Regions from separate parts of the Niveibacterium sp. COAC-50 genome, predicted to be linked through region 3. Evidence: predicted binding sites of a transcription regulator. Region 3 holds the regulator's gene; each other region holds the start of a gene.
What was found. The regulator sigma-54, encoded in region 3, starts transcription at its own class of promoters, with help from an activator protein. The targets are predictions, from matches to a motif close to TGGCACGCTTNCTGCTNA.

Region 1 (5,216 bases), on a different contig from region 3:
GACGATGGTCGAACAGCACGCGCCCGATATCGCGCTGATGGATGTCGGCCTGCCGGGCACCAATGGCGTGGAACTCGCCCGCCAATGCCACGAGCGATTCCCCGCCCTGCGCATCGTGATGCTGACCATGCACGACCAGCCGCAGGTAGTTGTCGAAGCCTTTCGCGTCGGCGCCCGCGGCTATGTACTGAAGGACAGCCCGGCGCAGGAGATCGTCTCCGCCATCGAAACAGTGATGGCCGGCCGCCGCTACTACTCGGCTGGCGTGGCAGACGCGCTGGCACACGGGGCAACGCCCGACCCCCTGCTCACGCAGCGCGAGAAGGAAGTGCTCGCCTTCATTGCGGAAGGCCTGTCGAGCAAGGAGATCGCTCAGCGGCTGGATCTATCGGTGCGCACGGTCGAAACGCATCGGCTCAACATCAAACGCAAGCTGGAACTCGACGGTTCCGCCGCACTGGCGCGCTTCGCAGTCGAACGCAAACGGACCGGGCTGTAAGCCAATCAACGGCCGACGAAATGCGTGGGCCGCAGCAGCTCGATCTTGAACTCCGGTTCGTACGGGGGCACGTGGCATTCAACGACGTCGCGGTCTGACAACTGCAAACACAGACCGACGACTTCGGCCTTCACCGGCAACGACGCCACACAGCGATCCGCCAACACCGCCGCATGAACCGCTGCAGCGCCACGCTGCGTGAGGTAGCCGACAACGCGGGCGAGTGAATGCCCCTGGTAGAGCACGTCATCCACCACCAGCACCGTCGCGCTTGAAAGATCACGCGCAGAAAACTCGGTGTTCTCGGTCAGTTGCGTGTCGGCGTGCAACAGTGCCAGATCGTCCCCGTAGCGCTTGAGTTTGATCTCGTAACGCGGCAGCGCCAGGCCGTAGATGGCCTGCAGACGCGCTTGCAACATCGCGGACAGCGGCCCGCCGCGCCGAAGGATGCCGAGCAACAGCGGATCGTCCGCCCCGGCGAGCAGCGGAAAGGCCTGCGCCGCCATCCAGTCGATCACCCGCTCAAGGCGCGGCGCATCGTAAAGCGTGAAGCGTTCCCCCTGCACCGTGGTATCCATAGCGGCCCTCCAGCCCGTCTGCGCGCTATAACCCGAGCGCACCCCACATGGCGTCCACCCGTTGCTTCACGGCAGCATCCATCTCGATCGTGCGACCCCACTCGCGCTGCGTTTCACCCGGCCATTTGTTGGTGGCGTCCAGGCCCATCTTGCTGCCGAGCCCCGCCACCGGTGAAGCAAAATCAAGGTAGTCGATCGGCGTGTTGTCGACCAGCGTGGTGTCGCGCGTCGCATCTACCCGCGTGGTCATCGCCCAGATCACTTCTTTCCAGTCGCGCACGTCGACATCGTCGTCCACGACGATGATGAACTTGGTGTACATGAACTGGCGCAGGAAGCTCCAGATACCGAACATCACGCGTTTGGCGTGGCCCGGGTAGGCCTTCTTGATGCTCACCACCGCCAGACGGTAGGAGCAACCCTCCGGCGGCAGATAGAAGTCGACAATCTCGGGAAACTGCTTCTGCAACAGCGGCACGAATACTTCGTTGAGCGCGAGCCCGAGCATCGCCGGCTCATCCGGCGGTTTACCGGTGTAGGTGCTGTGGTAGATCGGGTTACGGCGCATCGTGATGCGTTCGACCGTAAACACCGGGAAGTCCGATACCTCGTTGTAGTAGCCGGTGTGGTCACCGTAGGGGCCTTCGGGCGCCATATCATCGGGGTGGATCACGCCTTCAAGCACGATCTCGGCCGAGGCGGGAACCTGCAACTCGGAGCCGAGGCACTTCACCAATTCGGTCTTCGCCCCCCGCAACAGGCCGGCGAACTGGTACTCGGACAGGCTATCGGGCACAGGCGTCACCGCCCCCAGGATGGTCGCCGGATCGCAGCCGAGCACCACGGCAACCGGAAATGGTTTTCCCGGATTTGCTTGCTGATGTTCGCGAAAATCCAGCGCGCCACCTCGATGCGCCAACCAGCGCATGATGACCCGGTTAGCTCCGAGCACCTGCTGGCGGTAGATGCCCAGGTTCTGGCGCTGCTTCTGCGGGCCGCGCGTCACGACCAGTCCCCAGGTGATCAGGGGCGCAGCATCACCCGGCCAGCAGTGCTGGATCGGCAGACGCGACAGGTCGACGTCCTTGCCCTCCCATACGACCTCCTGACACAGCGCAGACCCGACGACCTTCGGCGACATGTTCATCACCTGCTTGAAGATCGGCAGCTTCTCCCAGGCATCCTTAAGCCCTTTCGGTGGCTCGGGCTCCTTAAGGAAGGCGAGCAGCTTGCCCACTTCGCGCAAGGTCGTCTTCCAGTCACCGTCCTCGCCCATGCCATAGGCCACGCGCTGCGGCGTACCGAAAAGGTTGGCCAGAACAGGCATCGCGCACGTGCGCCCCTGCGTGTGCGCATTCTCGAACAAGAGCGCCGGACCGCCCGCACGCAAAACGCGGTCGGCAATCTCGGTCATTTCAAGGTGTGTATCCACCGGATGGGCGATGCGCTTGAGCTCGCCGCGGCTTTCGAGTTGCGCAATGAAGTCGCGCAGATCCTTGTAACGCATCGCAGTTGGCGTCTTTCAAACTGGGTCCGATATGGCCGCGATGATACCGCCGGGGCTCCACGTACGCCGCGTGGGCGTCGACGGATTTTCTTACACCGCATTTGTCGCAACCGACAAACAGAACAAAACCCTCAACAATTTCAATTAGATAGAAGACAAACCACGGCTGGCACGAAGACTGCTTATACCTCTGCGAGTCAGGACATCGTCCTGCCAACCAACGACAACGAGGCTAAATCGTGAAAATGAAATCACTCGCTGCCGCCATCCTGCTGATCGGCGGTGCTGCAATCTCGACGGCCGCAAGCGCCGGCGCAGTCATCACCAACGGGACCGTCAGCCTTGGCGTTAACGACTTGGGCGCACTGAACTACGGCGGTGTGGGCCTCAAATTCAACGCTACCGGCTACGACAGCACGGTCTACGGCTGCACCTGCGAAGGTTGGGGCGCAGCGATCGCGTCGACCGGCGCCGCTGGCTACCAAAACACGTCCGTCGGTACCGGCGGTCTGAGCCTGGTGTCCTTCACCTCCACCGCGTCGACCGCCATCTCGGTGTCGCGAGTGCTAAGCGCTTCCGGCGCAGCCGTTCTGGAAGTAACGCACAACTATCACCCGATCGCCGGCACCACTGCGCTTTACGCAGATGATGTGACCATCAAGAATCTGCAAACGTTCGCGATCGCTTCGGGCGACCTGCGGTATCGCCGCGTGATGGACTGGGACATCGGCCCGACCGCGTTCAACGAGTTCGTGACGATTCAAGGCGTGCCGGGCGCGCTGGGCATCGCCAACGGCAGCAACCTGCTGCACACGACGCGCGATGGTTTCTCGTCTTCGAACCCGCTGGCCTCCAGCCACCGCCTGCTTGGCGCGACTGCTTGCGCACAAGACGATGCGAACTTCACCGACTGCGGCCCGGATGACCACGGCGCGCTGTTCGACTTCAACTTCGCAGCGGTTGGCGCGGGTGAAAGCATCAAGTTCACCACATACTACGGTGCAGCATCGACCGAAGCCGGTGCTGATCTTGCTCGCCGCATGGTCGATGGCGACGCATCCGACGTTGAAATCGGTATCTACTCGTATGGCCAAGCCAACGTAGCCGGCGGCCCGACGACTGGTGTGCCGAACACCTTCATCTTCGGCTTCGGCGCCTCGGGTGGTGTGTTCATCCCGCCGGGTGGCGATGTTCCGGAACCGGGCAGCCTCGCGCTGGCCGGTCTGGGCCTTGCCGGTCTGGCAGCTGCACGCCGTCGCCGCGCGAAGTAAGTTTTCGCTGTAGCACGCACAAGTACCCCTTTCCGGTTTCCGGAAAGGGGTATTCTTTTTTTGTGTCCAGCCTCCCGCCAACAAATGAAACTCCGCCATCTCGCCGTCTTGCTCGCCAGCCTGACGCCACTCGCATCGCTCGCAACGCCGATTCATAATTTTCTCGACATCCAGCCGCGCTCAGCCGCCAAGGCGACAACGCCGCTCGATAAGGGTTATGACGCGTTGAACGAAGGGAAGTACGACCAGGCGAGGCAGTTGTTCAGTGAAGCCGCGAAGGCGGAGCCCGCCAATCCCCTGCCCTTGCTTGGGCTGGCTGACATCGCACGCCTGCAGCACAAGGACGCTGAGGCCAGCGACTGGGTGAAGAAAGCCTACAAAGTCGCCCCGCAGTCTGTGGACTCCCTGGTCGCGATGGCGCGCCTGAGCATGGCCACGAAACAGTGGAAAGAGGCCGAGCGTTTTGCGCTCGAAGCCGCTAAAGCCGGCCCCACTGCGGCAGCCCCTCAACTGGATCTGGGTGAGCTGTACCTGAACGTCCTTCACAAGCCGGATCTCGCGGCAGAGGCGTTCCGAAAGGCGTCAGAACTGAAGCCAGACCATGCTGGCGCGCGTTTTGGCCTCGGGATGGCATTGCTCGCGAAGCAGAACCCTGCCGACGCAACGCGCGCCATGAATGAGGCGGTGCGCCTGGCGCCGGAGAACCCGTTGTCGTACTACGGGCTCGGCCAGGCGGAAGCGGCACGGGGTGACTACCGGGCTGCAGCACGTGCCTTTGACCGCGCGGTGGCACTTGATCCGAAATTTGGCTCCGCGATGGTCGCAGGGGCGGACGCCCGGCAAGCCTCTGGCGACATGAAGGGGGCCGTCGAACTGATCGACAAAGCCGCCACGGTTGATCCGAATTCGGCCCAAGTCCGATTCAAGCAGGGGATGCTGCATCACGCCGCCGGCGACGCTGCCGGTGCCTATGCTGGCTACCTGGCGGCGATCAAGGCCGATCCGAAGTTCGTGCTCGCCTACAACAACGCAGCCGCGCTGGCTGCGTCGCGCAAGGAACGTCTTGACGACGCCCTGGCCTGGGCGCAAAAAGCCGTGGCGCTGTCGCCGAACGAGAACACCTATCTGGATACACTCGCCGGCGTCCAATTGGCACGTGGCAACCGCGCCGAAGCGACCAAGCTACTCGAGAAGATCGCCGCCTCGGAGCACCCTCAGGCCGACTCGCTCTACCAACTCGGGCTGTTGCGGCAAGCGGCAGGGCTCAACAAGGAAGCGGTGCAGGCCTATCGCCGGGCCTTGCAGATCGACCCGGCGTTTGCGGGCGCCCGCGATGCGAACACGCGCATCGCGCAGCTCGA
Region 2 (5,216 bases), 610 kb from region 3:
CGTATTCGGCAGACTGGATGCCGAGCATGTCGAAGCTCATGCGCGTGAGGAACGGCGCCTCGGGCTTCTTCAGTACGAAGCGGATCGTGTAGTCGTCCAGCTTCTCGAGTCGCGCCACGTTCTCGTCCATGCGCAGGTTGTTGAACTGCACAAAGGCGAGGTTGCCGGCGAGCGTGTGGTACGGGTGGCTTTTGTCTGCCTGGCGGTTCCAGGTGAACAGCACATCGTCGGCGTTGAAGTCGCGGCTCGGTGTGAAGCTCGCGCTGCGGTGGAACTTCACGCCGCGGCGCAGCTTGAAGGTGTAGCTCAGGCCGTCGGGCGAGATCGTCCACGACTCGGCCAGCGCCGGCTGCAGTTCGGCGGTGCCGGGCTTGAAATCGAGCAGTGTGTCGGCGATCTGTGCGCCGGCGTCGGCGGTGTTCTGCCCGTTGGCGAACAGCCGGGTCAGTGATTCGGGGCTGCCCTCGGCGCAGTAGACCAGCGTCTTGGCGGCGTGGGCGGGCGCCAGCGCAAGCAGGCCGGCGATCAGGAGGGTGAGGTGCGTGCGTCGCATGCGTCGTCTCTCGGTCGGGCCATGCATGATGGCAGAGCGGGCGGGGCGGGTCGATCGACTCTCGGCGCCGGCAGAAAAAAAGGGCGCCCATGGGCGCCCCTACTCTTGCGGCTGAGTGCGGCTTACTGTTGCTTGAGCGACTCGACCGGGATCTTGATCGTGACTTCGTCGCTGACGTAGGGCACGTACTTGTTCAGGCCCCAGTCCGAGCGCTTGATCGTGGTGCTGATGTCGCCGGCACAGGCTTGCACCTTCAGCATCGGGTGCGGCACGCACTTGAAGTTGCTGACCGCGAGCTTGACCGGCTTGGTCACGCCCAGCATCGTCAGCGTGCCGTCGGCGCCGACCAGCTTGTCGCCGTCGAACGTGAGGTTGTCCGACTTGAAGGTCATGGTCGGGAATTTGGCGGCGTTGAAGAAGTCTTCCGACTTCAGGTGGTCGTTCCACTTCTCGAAGCCCATGTTGATCGAGCCGGTCTCGATCACGGCCTCGACGCTGCCCTTCTTGGCGGCGAAGTCGATTACCGCCTTGCCGGTGGTCTTGTCGAAACGGCCGCGCTGTGTCGACAGGCCGAAGTGGTTGATCTCGAAGCTCGGCCAGGTGTGGGTCGGGTCGAAGTTGTAGGTTTCTGCGGCGGCTGCGGCGGCGCCCGACAGGGCGGCGAGCGTGACAGCGATGATCAGTTTCTTCATTTGGGTGACTCCTGTTGCGGGGTGAGTGGTGTCGCCGGCCCCGGTGGGTGCCGGCGATCGGTGATCCGGATTACTTGCGCGCAGCGGCGACGAGGCGGAACTTGATCTGCACATCGTCGGCGACCGTGGAGGTGTCCCCCCATGGGCCTTCGCCGATGCCGAACTGCAGACGCTTGATCGTGAAGGCCCCTTCGAACACGCCGTTGGCGCCGTCAGCCTTGTAGGTAAACGGCGCCGTCACGTTCTGCGTGCGGCCCTTGATCGTCAAAGGGCCGGTCACTTCGAAGCGATTGCCGCCGAGTGCCTTGACGCTGGTGGACTTGAACACCGCGGTCGGGAATTGCTTCGCGTTGAACCAATCCTTGCCCACCACCTCGTCGTTGGCTTCCTTGCTGCCGGCGTCGATGCTGGCGAGCTCCAGCTCAAACCCTGCGCTGGCCTTCTGTACGGCCGCCGGGTCGAAGCTCAGCGCAACCTTGAACTTGTTGAACTTGCCGTCGACCGGCACGCCCATCTGCTTGGACGTGAAGGCGAGGCTGCTCTTGGCCGGATCCAGCGTGCCGTATTCGACGGCGGCAGCGGGCAAAGCGAGGGCGGCGGCCGCGAGGGCCGTGACGAGAATCTTCATGTTGGGACTCCGCTTACTTCAGGAAGGGCAGCATGCGGGCAAGGACGCCGTCGCGTGCTGCGAAGTGGTGCTTCACTGCCGCCGCTGCGTGCGCAACGACGATCAGTGCCATCAACCAGGCGAGGATTTCGTGTGCTTCCTCGAAGAACTCGGCGAGCGGTTCACTCTTGCCGATCAGATCGGGCAGCGGCAGTACTCCGAACCAGACCACCGGAAAGCCCTTGGCCGAGCTCATCAGCCAGCCGGCCATCGGTACCGCGATCATCAGCAGGTAGAGCAGGTGATGTGCGCCATGCGCGGCGAGCTTTTCGATGCCGCTCATGGAATCCGGCAAGGCGGGCGGGCGATGTGTGGCGCGCCACAGGATGCGCACCAGCACCAGCGCGAGCACCGTGATGCCGGCCCACTTGTGCCAGCTGATGATCTTGAGTTTCTGCGGGGAGAGGGGAAGGTCGACCATGTAAAGGCCGACCGGGAAGGCGATGAAGATCAGCAGCGCGATCAGCCAGTGCAGTGCGATCGCGGTGCGGGTGTATTGCGTTGGGGCTGTTGTCATGTCTGTGGGCTCTCTGCATGCAGTCCGCAATCGTTCGATGCGGTTCAGTATTTACTGCATGCTAGAGCCACAGACTCCGTCATTCCAGCGAAAGTTTCTGGCGAATCAGATGAAACTGATTCACTTATTTTCGTTGCCGGCCTTGCTGCGGGCGAGTTCGGCTTCCAGCTCGATGACGCGGGCTTCCAGTCGCACCAATTGTTCACGTGCGCGCGCAAGCACCTCGCGCTGAACGTCGAATTCCTCGCGCGTCACCAGATCCATCTTGCCCAGCACCGATGCAAACGCTGCCTTCGCGTTGCGTTCGATGTCCCGCGCGGGGCTGCTCTCGAGCAGTTCCGCTACTTTCTTCTGGATCTCATCGACGAACTTGGGCGGCTCCATGGCGGCTCTCCGTAAGGGTTTCAAGGGCTTGCAGCCAGTTTAGCACGCGCCATTTCATGCACCGGGACAGTGCGGCATGCGGGGAAACCCGGAATCGCACCGTCGTGGTGCGAATTGCTTCCGGATGCGGGGCAAAACGGTGCGGCGATGCGGGCGGGGACATCGCAAGGCGCGATCAAACGGTGCGCGGACGGGGTTTTCGAGTCTGTGGCACGGATTCTGCATTAGGCCCGTCACCACGATTCTCATCCCATGACGGAGATTGAAATGCGCAAGACCCTGATCGCTACCGCCCTGATCGCTGGCTTTGCCGCTTCCGGTTCGGCCATGGCCGAAGAAGCCAAGGCGCCCTACACGCTGACCGGAAACTTCACGCTGGCCTCGGAATACATCTATCGCGGGATCACGCAGACCAACCACAAGCCTGCCATTCAGGGCGGCATCGACTTTGCGCACGAGAGCGGCATCTACCTCGGCACCTGGGCGTCGAACATCAGCTGGCTGTCCGATGCAGGCGGTATCAGCGCCCCGATCGAGATGGACTTCTACGGTGGCTACAAGGGCACGGCCGGTGACTTCGGTTACGACGTCGGCCTGCTGCAGTACTACTACCCGGGCACCTATCCGGATGGCTTCACCAGCCCGAACACGCTGGAAGGCTACGTGGCCGGCAGCTACAAGTGGATCACGCTGAAGGGCTCGTACTCCTTCACCAACCTGTTTGGCGCCAAGGCCCCGAACGGTGACAAGACCAGCGGCAGCTACTACCTTGATGCAACGGGCACCTTCCCGGTTGCCGAGGGTGTGAACCTGGTTGCCCACGTGGGCTACCAGAGCGTCAAGGGCTTCGATGACGCGTCCTACACCGATTACAAGCTGGGCGGTACCGCCGATGCGCTGGGCCTGACCTTCGGCCTCTTCTACAGCGGCACCAACGCCAAGGGCGACGCGGGCGAGTTCTATCACAACGCGTTTGACAAGGACATGGGCGCTGGCCGCGTCCTCTTCACCGTAGGCAAGACTCTCTAATTCCGGTTTAGCACACGGCATCCCTCCCCCGGGATGCCGCGTTCCACCCAAGGAGCCAACATGAAATTCGTCACCGCCATCATCAAGCCGTTCAAGCTTGACGAGGTGCGCGAGGCCCTCAGCGCGATCGGCGTGCAGGGCATCACCGTCACCGAGGTCAAGGGCTTCGGCCGTCAGAAGGGTCACACCGAGCTGTATCGCGGCGCAGAGTACGTCGTCGACTTTCTGCCCAAGGTGAAGATCGAAATCGCAATCGCCGACGATCTGCTCGACCAGGTCATCGAAGCGGTCGAGAAGGCCGCCAGCACCGGCAAGATCGGTGACGGAAAGATCTTCGTCTTCGATCTCGAACAGGCTATCCGCATCCGCACCGGCGAGACCGGCGCTGAAGCGCTCTAAGGCAGACAAGGAGATTTCGACATGAAGAAGATGCTCGCGATCCTGCTGACGGCGCTGTCCGTCGGTATCGCAGCCCCGGCCTGGTCCTCGGATCAGAGCAATGAGGCGACCGGCGCGGTTGCCACCACCGAAGCGGCCAAGCCGGCTGCCGAAGCCCCCGCCGCTGACGCCAAACCGGCCGACGCTGCGCCGGCTGCCACCGCCGAAGCGCCCGCTGCTGCGCCCGCCGCCGCGGAAGCTGCACCGGCTGCTGCCGCACCGGCCGCAACCCCCGCCCCGAACAAGGGTGATACCTCCTGGATGATCGTTGCCACGCTGCTCGTGACGCTGATGACGATTCCGGGCCTCGCGCTGTTCTACGGCGGCCTCGTGCGCTCGAAGAACATGCTGTCGATCCTGATGCAGGTGTTCGTGATCTTCGCGCTCTGCGTCGTGCTGTGGACGGTGTTCGGCTACTCGCTCGCCTTTACTGAGGGCAACGCGTTCATCGGCGGCTTCGACAAACTGTTCCTGAAGGGCATCACCCCGGATTCGGGCGCAGCGACCTTCTCGAAGGGCGTCTATATCCCCGAGCTGATCTACGTGATGTTCCAGGCGACCTTCGCTGCAATCACGCCGGCCCTGATCGTCGGTGCCTTTGCTGAGCGCATGAAGTTCTCCGCGGTGCTGCTGTTCATCGTGCTGTGGTTCACCTTCTCGTACCTGCCGATCGCTCACATGGTCTGGTACTGGGCGGGCCCGGATGCCTACACCGACGCTGCTGCTGCCGACAAGGCCGCCGCGACCGCTGGCTTCCTGTTCCAGAAGGGCGCGCTCGACTTCGCTGGTGGCACGGTGGTGCACATCAACGCTGCGATGGCCGGCCTGGTCGGTGCCTTCATGGTTGGCAAGCGTATCGGTTACGGCCGTGAGGCGATGGCGCCGCACAGCCTGACGATGACGATGATCGGTGCTTCGCTGCTGTGGGTGGGCTGG
Region 3 (5,216 bases):
GCAACGGGCACCGAGACTGCGAGGTCGCCGCGGAAAATCTCCACTTCGCCGAAGAACTCGTCCTGCTTTCGCTCGCCGGCAGGGTAGCTGGCGGGTGCGAGCGTCAAGGTAGCGTCCTTGGGCTCGAATGCGAACCGATGCTTGTAGAGGTAGTAACCCTTCTCGATCGCAAAATGCAGCGAAATCGTCTTCGAGTCCTTGGCTTCGGCCGTGACGCCGAACGCCTTCTCGGGTTCCAGCAATTCCGGCGCCGCAAGGGCGCTTGTTGTGAGGCAGCAAAGCAACAGCGAGATCAGGAACTTCATCGGTCGTGTTTCTAGAGCCCGTCGGGCAATTGTTCGTCAGGTTCGGTCATCGCGACCACCCATTGCAGGTAGGCCGCGGCGCCGCGATTTGCTTCAACTGCGAGAATCTCTGGCACCTCATAGGGGTGCTCGGCCAGCAACGTCGCTTCGAGCGCCGCGTAGCGGGATGCGGCGGTCTTGATCAGGGCCGGCACTTCCTCCGCCTGTTCGACGGCGCCTTGCCAGCGATAGATCGAACGAATCGGCGCAAGGATGTTGACGCAGGCGGCGAGCCGACGTTCCACAAGACGCTGCGCGATGCGTTCTGCCGTCGCCGCGTCAGGAAAGTTGCACATCACGATCAGCACAGGCTCTGTCATGGCCTTACCCCTGAGGACTCCGCCTCTGAATTCTAGCGGCAGCGGCCAGCCGCACCTTGGCTCCAAACAAAAACCCCGCCTAAGGGCGGGGTTTGGTCGCAGCGGCGAGGGTTCAACCCTTAAGGCATTCGCTCATGAACTTCTTGCGGTCGTCACCCGTCTTGCCGGTTGCCTTTTCGTTGCAGACTTTCATCTTGTCTTGCTGCGAGGTGCTGGACTTGGCGTCCGCTTTCGCATCGGCGGCGGGCGCGGCAGCGGGTTTGGCGCTGAGGCAGTCGCTCATGAACTTCTTGCGTTCATCGCCCTTCATGCCCGTCGCCTTTTCATTGCAAACCTTCATCTTGTCCTGCTGGGCGCTGGGTGCCTTGGCATCCGCTTCGGCGGCGGCGGGCTTGGCGCTCAGACAGTCGCTCATGAACTTCTTGCGCTCATCGCCCTTCATGCCGGTCGCCTTCTCGTTGCAGACCTTCATCTTTTCCTGCTGCGCAGTCGGCTTTTTCGCCTCGTCGGCGGCGTGGGCGGGGAGCAGGGCGAACTGCGCGGCCAGAGCTGCAGCCAAGATCACAAGCTTATTCATGCTAGGCCTCCGGAGGAGAGATTGGGGTAGAGCCGCCACCGATGTGGCGGAAGGAGATGCGGGCGTTCGGGCTACAGGTCTTCTTCGTCGAGATCCAGCGCAGAGCGTTGGCGATCAACGAATTCCTGCATCGAGTCTATGCCACGTAACTGAAGAATGGTATTTCGCACCGCCGCTTCCAGCAACACCGCAAGGTTGCGGCCGGCGGCAACCGGCAGGGTGACGCGGCGGGTTGGTACACCGACGATATCCTGCATATCGTCTTCCAGCGGCAGGCGTGGCATCTGCGCGCTTTCGCCGCGGATCTGGCGATGCAGATGTACCACCAGCTTGAGCTTCATCTTCCGGCGGCATGCGGTTTCGCCGAAGATCGTGCGGATGTTCAGGATGCCGAGACCACGGACTTCCAGGAAGTCCTTCAACATTGGCGGGCAGCGCCCTTCCAGCACACCGGGCGCGATGCGCGAGACTTCGACCACGTCGTCCGCGACGAGACCGTGACCGCGCGAGATCAGTTCGAGCGCAAGCTCGGATTTGCCGGCACCGGAATCGCCGGTGATCAGCACGCCGAGCCCGAGCACATCCATGAACACGCCGTGCAGCGAGGTCTTCTCGGCAAGGTTGCGCGCAAGATAGGTGCGCAGCGAATCGATCACGCGGGCCGTCTCGGCCGAGGTTGTGAACATTGCGACGCGTGCGCTTTCGAACGCACTCTGGATCAGCGGCGGCACTTCACATCCGTCCGCCACGATCATCGCTGGCGGGTGCGCCAGCAAGATGCTCTCCAGCTGATGCTGTACCTTGTCGCGTGCCTGGCGACGAATCCAGCCCAGCTCCGCCTCGCCCATCACCTGAATGCGGTTCGGGTGGATGATGTTGAGGTGGCCTACCAGCTCGGCTGGCCACACTTTCTCATTTGGAACCTGAACCTCGACATCGAGCGGGCCGGCGAGATGGCTCAGGCCGAGCCGGTCGCGGTTGTCCTCGTAGATCCGGGCGACGCTAGTTCGCCGCATTCGGGTTCCAGTTCACGAACAGGGTGTGGGCCTCGGACGCATCACTGGCCTGCGCCAGTGCATCGCGGAAGCTGCGGTCGGAGAACATCTGTGCGAGCTCCGATAGCAGTCGCAGGTGGTGCTCGGTGGCGCTTTCCGGCACCAGCAGCACGAACATCAGATTCACCGGCTTGCCGTCCGGGGCCTCGAATGGCACGGGCTGCGCAAGGCGGATGAAGGCACCGACGGCGTCGCGCAGGCCCTTGATACGGCCGTGCGGAATCGCAATGCCTTGTCCAAGGCCGGTGGAGCCGAGCTTTTCACGCGTGAAAAGTGCGTCGTAGACGGCGCTGCGCGCGAGTCCCTGATGGTTTTCGAAGAGCAGGCCAGCCTGTTCGAAGACGCGCTTCTTGCTGCTCGCCTCAAGATCGACGAGCACATTGGACGGCGGCAGCAGCGGGGCGATGAGATTCATGCTTGGGGTTCAGAAATGCACTGCGCGCCCGAAGGCGCGCAGATCCGGGGTCAGCTCATGTTCGGCGCGGGGGCTTTCCGCAAGCTTACGCGCCGGGATTCACTAGAGCGACCGTGATTACGATTCTGCAGATTGGCGCTTGTGCGCCTCGTGGCCGTGATCGTAGGACTTTTCCTTGTGCTTGAGAACCTGCCTGTCCAGTTTGTCCGTCATGGCGTCGATTGCGGCATACAAATCTTCGTCAATGCTCTCGACGAAAATGTCCTTGCCGCGTACATGTACCGTCACTTCCGCCTTTTGCTTCAGCTTTTCCACCGACAGGATCACGTTAACGCTCGTGACGTGATCGAAGTGGCGAATCACGCGATCCAGTTTCGATGTTACGTAGTCGCGGAGCGCGGCGGTAACTTCGAGATGGTGTCCGGTGATGTTCAGGTTCATGATTTATCCTCTCAGATCATCTTGCGCTGGCTGACCGGCGGGATGTTGAGCGACTCGCGGTACTTTGCGATGGTACGCCGCGCAACGACAATCCCCTGCTGGCCGAGAAGCTCGGCAATCCGCGCATCGGATAGCGGTTTTTTGCGATCCTCTGCCGCGACCAGCTGGCGAATCAGCGCACGAATCGCCGTAGCTGAACACGCGCCGCCAGAATCCGTGGCGACGTGGCTGCCGAAAAAATACTTCAGTTCAAGGATACCTCTTGGCGTGGCCATGTACTTCTGCGTGGTCACCCGAGAGATCGTCGACTCATGCAGATCAAGCTGCTCTGCGATTTCGCGCAGTGTCAGCGGACGCATTGCCACGTCCCCATAATCGAAGAACTGCCGCTGGCGGTCAACGATTGCCTGGGATACCCGCAGGATCGTGTCAAACCGTTGCTGCACGTTCTTGATCATCCAGCGTGCCTCCTGCAACTGCCCGGCCAGTGATCCGGCCGAGCCGCGGTTCTGCTGCAGGATTCCGGCGTAGAGCTGGTTGATCCGCAGCTTGGGCATCGCGTCCGGGTTCAGTGTCGCACTCCAGTGGCCGCGCACCTTGCGCACGATCACATCCGGGATCACATATCGCGTCTCGATTGCGGCAAACCGCGCACCGGGGCGCGGATCGAGGCTGCAAACGAGCTGGTGCGCCTCGCGCAGGGTTTCGTCGCTGCAACCCAGATGCCGCTTGAGTCGCACGAAATCCCGCGCGGCCAGCAGCTCCAGATGCTGCTCGACGATGATGATCGCGGCTTCACGCGCAGCGCTCTCAGGCAGCAGGCGCAATTGCAGCTTCAGGCATTCGCCTGGCGAGCGTGCGCCGATGCCCGGCGGATCGAGGTTCTGCAGGTGCGCGAGGGCGATCTGCAGCTCGTCGACGTCAACTTCAAACTCGGACGGCAACAGCTCCAGCAGTTCGTCGAGCGGCTGGGTCAGATAGCCATCGTCGTCGAGCGCTTCGATCATGAAGCGCAGCAGCGCGCGATCGCGGTCCGACAGCGGCATTAGGGCAACTTGTTCATCCAGGTGGTCGCGCAGGCTCGTCTGCGCAGCACGGAATTCCTGGAAATCCGTCTCGTCGTCATCGTCGCGATTGCCGCTGCCGCTGCCGCCGCCTTCGCCGGACCACTCGGTGGGGCCGTCGTCATAGCTGCCGGCATCGTCGAAGCTCGGCTCGCTTGGTTCGGGCGAGGTCTCGGCCGCTTCGGCCGCCGCATCGTTGGCGGTGTCGGTGCGTTCGTCGCCGCTCGGCGCGGTGGCGGATTGCCCCCAGGCTTCCGGGTCCGACTCGGCGTCTTCGCGTTCGAGCAAGGGGTTCTCGAGCAGCATGCGCTCGATTTCGCTGTTGAGCTCCAGTGTCGATAGCTGCAGCAGCTTGATCGACTGTTGCAGCTGCGGGGTCAGCGCGAGCTGCTGGGAGATGCGGAGCTGGAGCGAGGGCTTCATCGTGGGGGTTGCGCGATCAGAGTCGGAAATGCTCGCCGAGGTAAACCTCGCGAACCTTGTCGTTCTGGACGATTTCGTCGGGGCGGCCGCTGGCGAGCACCACCCCTTCGGTGATGATGTAAGCGCGGTCGCAGATGCCCAGCGTCTCGCGCACGTTGTGATCGGTGATCAGCACGCCGATGTTGCGATCCTTCAGGAAGCGGATGATCTTCTGGATATCGATCACCGCGATCGGGTCGACGCCGGCGAAGGGTTCGTCGAGCAGGATCACCTGCGGGTTGGTGGCCAGCGCGCGGGCAATTTCAACCCGCCGCCGCTCGCCGCCCGAGAGGGACATCGCGGTTGCATCGCGCAAGTGCGTGATGCCCAACTCGCCCAGCAGCTCATCGAGCCGCGCGGTGAGTTTGTCCTTCGGCAGCTTCTGCAGTTCGAGCACTGCGAGGATGTTCTCGGCCACCGTGAGCTTGCGGAATACCGAGTTTTCCTGCGGCAGGTAGGACAAGCCCAGATGCGCCCGCTTGTGGATCGGCAGGTGGGTGATTTCCTTGTCGTCGAGGGTGATCGTGCCGCCGTCGGC

Region 1: a site for sigma-54 is predicted at 2,752-2,769, ahead of HH302_RS22560 (PEP-CTERM sorting domain-containing protein). Genes of this name have one in related genera too.
Region 2: a site for sigma-54 is predicted at 3,022-3,039, ahead of HH302_RS12835 (TorF family putative porin). Genes of this name have one in related genera too.

What each region holds. Positions count from the first base shown of each region.
Region 1 covers NZ_JABCJM010000008.1:41,636-46,851, reverse strand. Annotated here, with positions in the region: gene HH302_RS20375 (response regulator transcription factor) at 1-499, shown strand, start outside; gene HH302_RS20370 (phosphoribosyltransferase family protein) at 505-1,077, opposite strand; gene ubiD (4-hydroxy-3-polyprenylbenzoate decarboxylase) at 1,103-2,584, opposite strand; gene HH302_RS22560 (PEP-CTERM sorting domain-containing protein) at 2,830-3,855, shown strand; gene HH302_RS20355 (lipopolysaccharide assembly protein LapB) at 3,940-5,216, shown strand, end outside.
Region 2 covers NZ_JABCJM010000002.1:1,164,847-1,170,062, forward strand. Annotated here, with positions in the region: gene HH302_RS12810 (ABC transporter substrate-binding protein) at 1-553, opposite strand, end outside; gene HH302_RS12815 (YceI family protein) at 676-1,245, opposite strand; gene HH302_RS12820 (YceI family protein) at 1,316-1,873, opposite strand; gene HH302_RS12825 (cytochrome b) at 1,887-2,429, opposite strand; gene HH302_RS12830 (accessory factor UbiK family protein) at 2,550-2,813, opposite strand; gene HH302_RS12835 (TorF family putative porin) at 3,081-3,842, shown strand; gene glnK (P-II family nitrogen regulator) at 3,903-4,241, shown strand; gene HH302_RS12845 (ammonium transporter) at 4,263-5,216, shown strand, end outside.
Region 3 covers NZ_JABCJM010000002.1:555,885-561,100, reverse strand. Annotated here, with positions in the region: gene HH302_RS10080 (protein-disulfide reductase DsbD) at 1-305, opposite strand, end outside; gene cutA (divalent-cation tolerance protein CutA) at 317-664, opposite strand; gene HH302_RS10070 (PsiF family protein) at 777-1,241, opposite strand; gene hprK (HPr(Ser) kinase/phosphatase) at 1,313-2,257, opposite strand; gene ptsN (PTS IIA-like nitrogen regulatory protein PtsN) at 2,244-2,711, opposite strand; gene hpf (ribosome hibernation-promoting factor, HPF/YfiA family) at 2,829-3,152, opposite strand; gene HH302_RS10050 (RNA polymerase factor sigma-54) at 3,164-4,639, opposite strand; gene lptB (LPS export ABC transporter ATP-binding protein) at 4,656-5,216, opposite strand, start outside.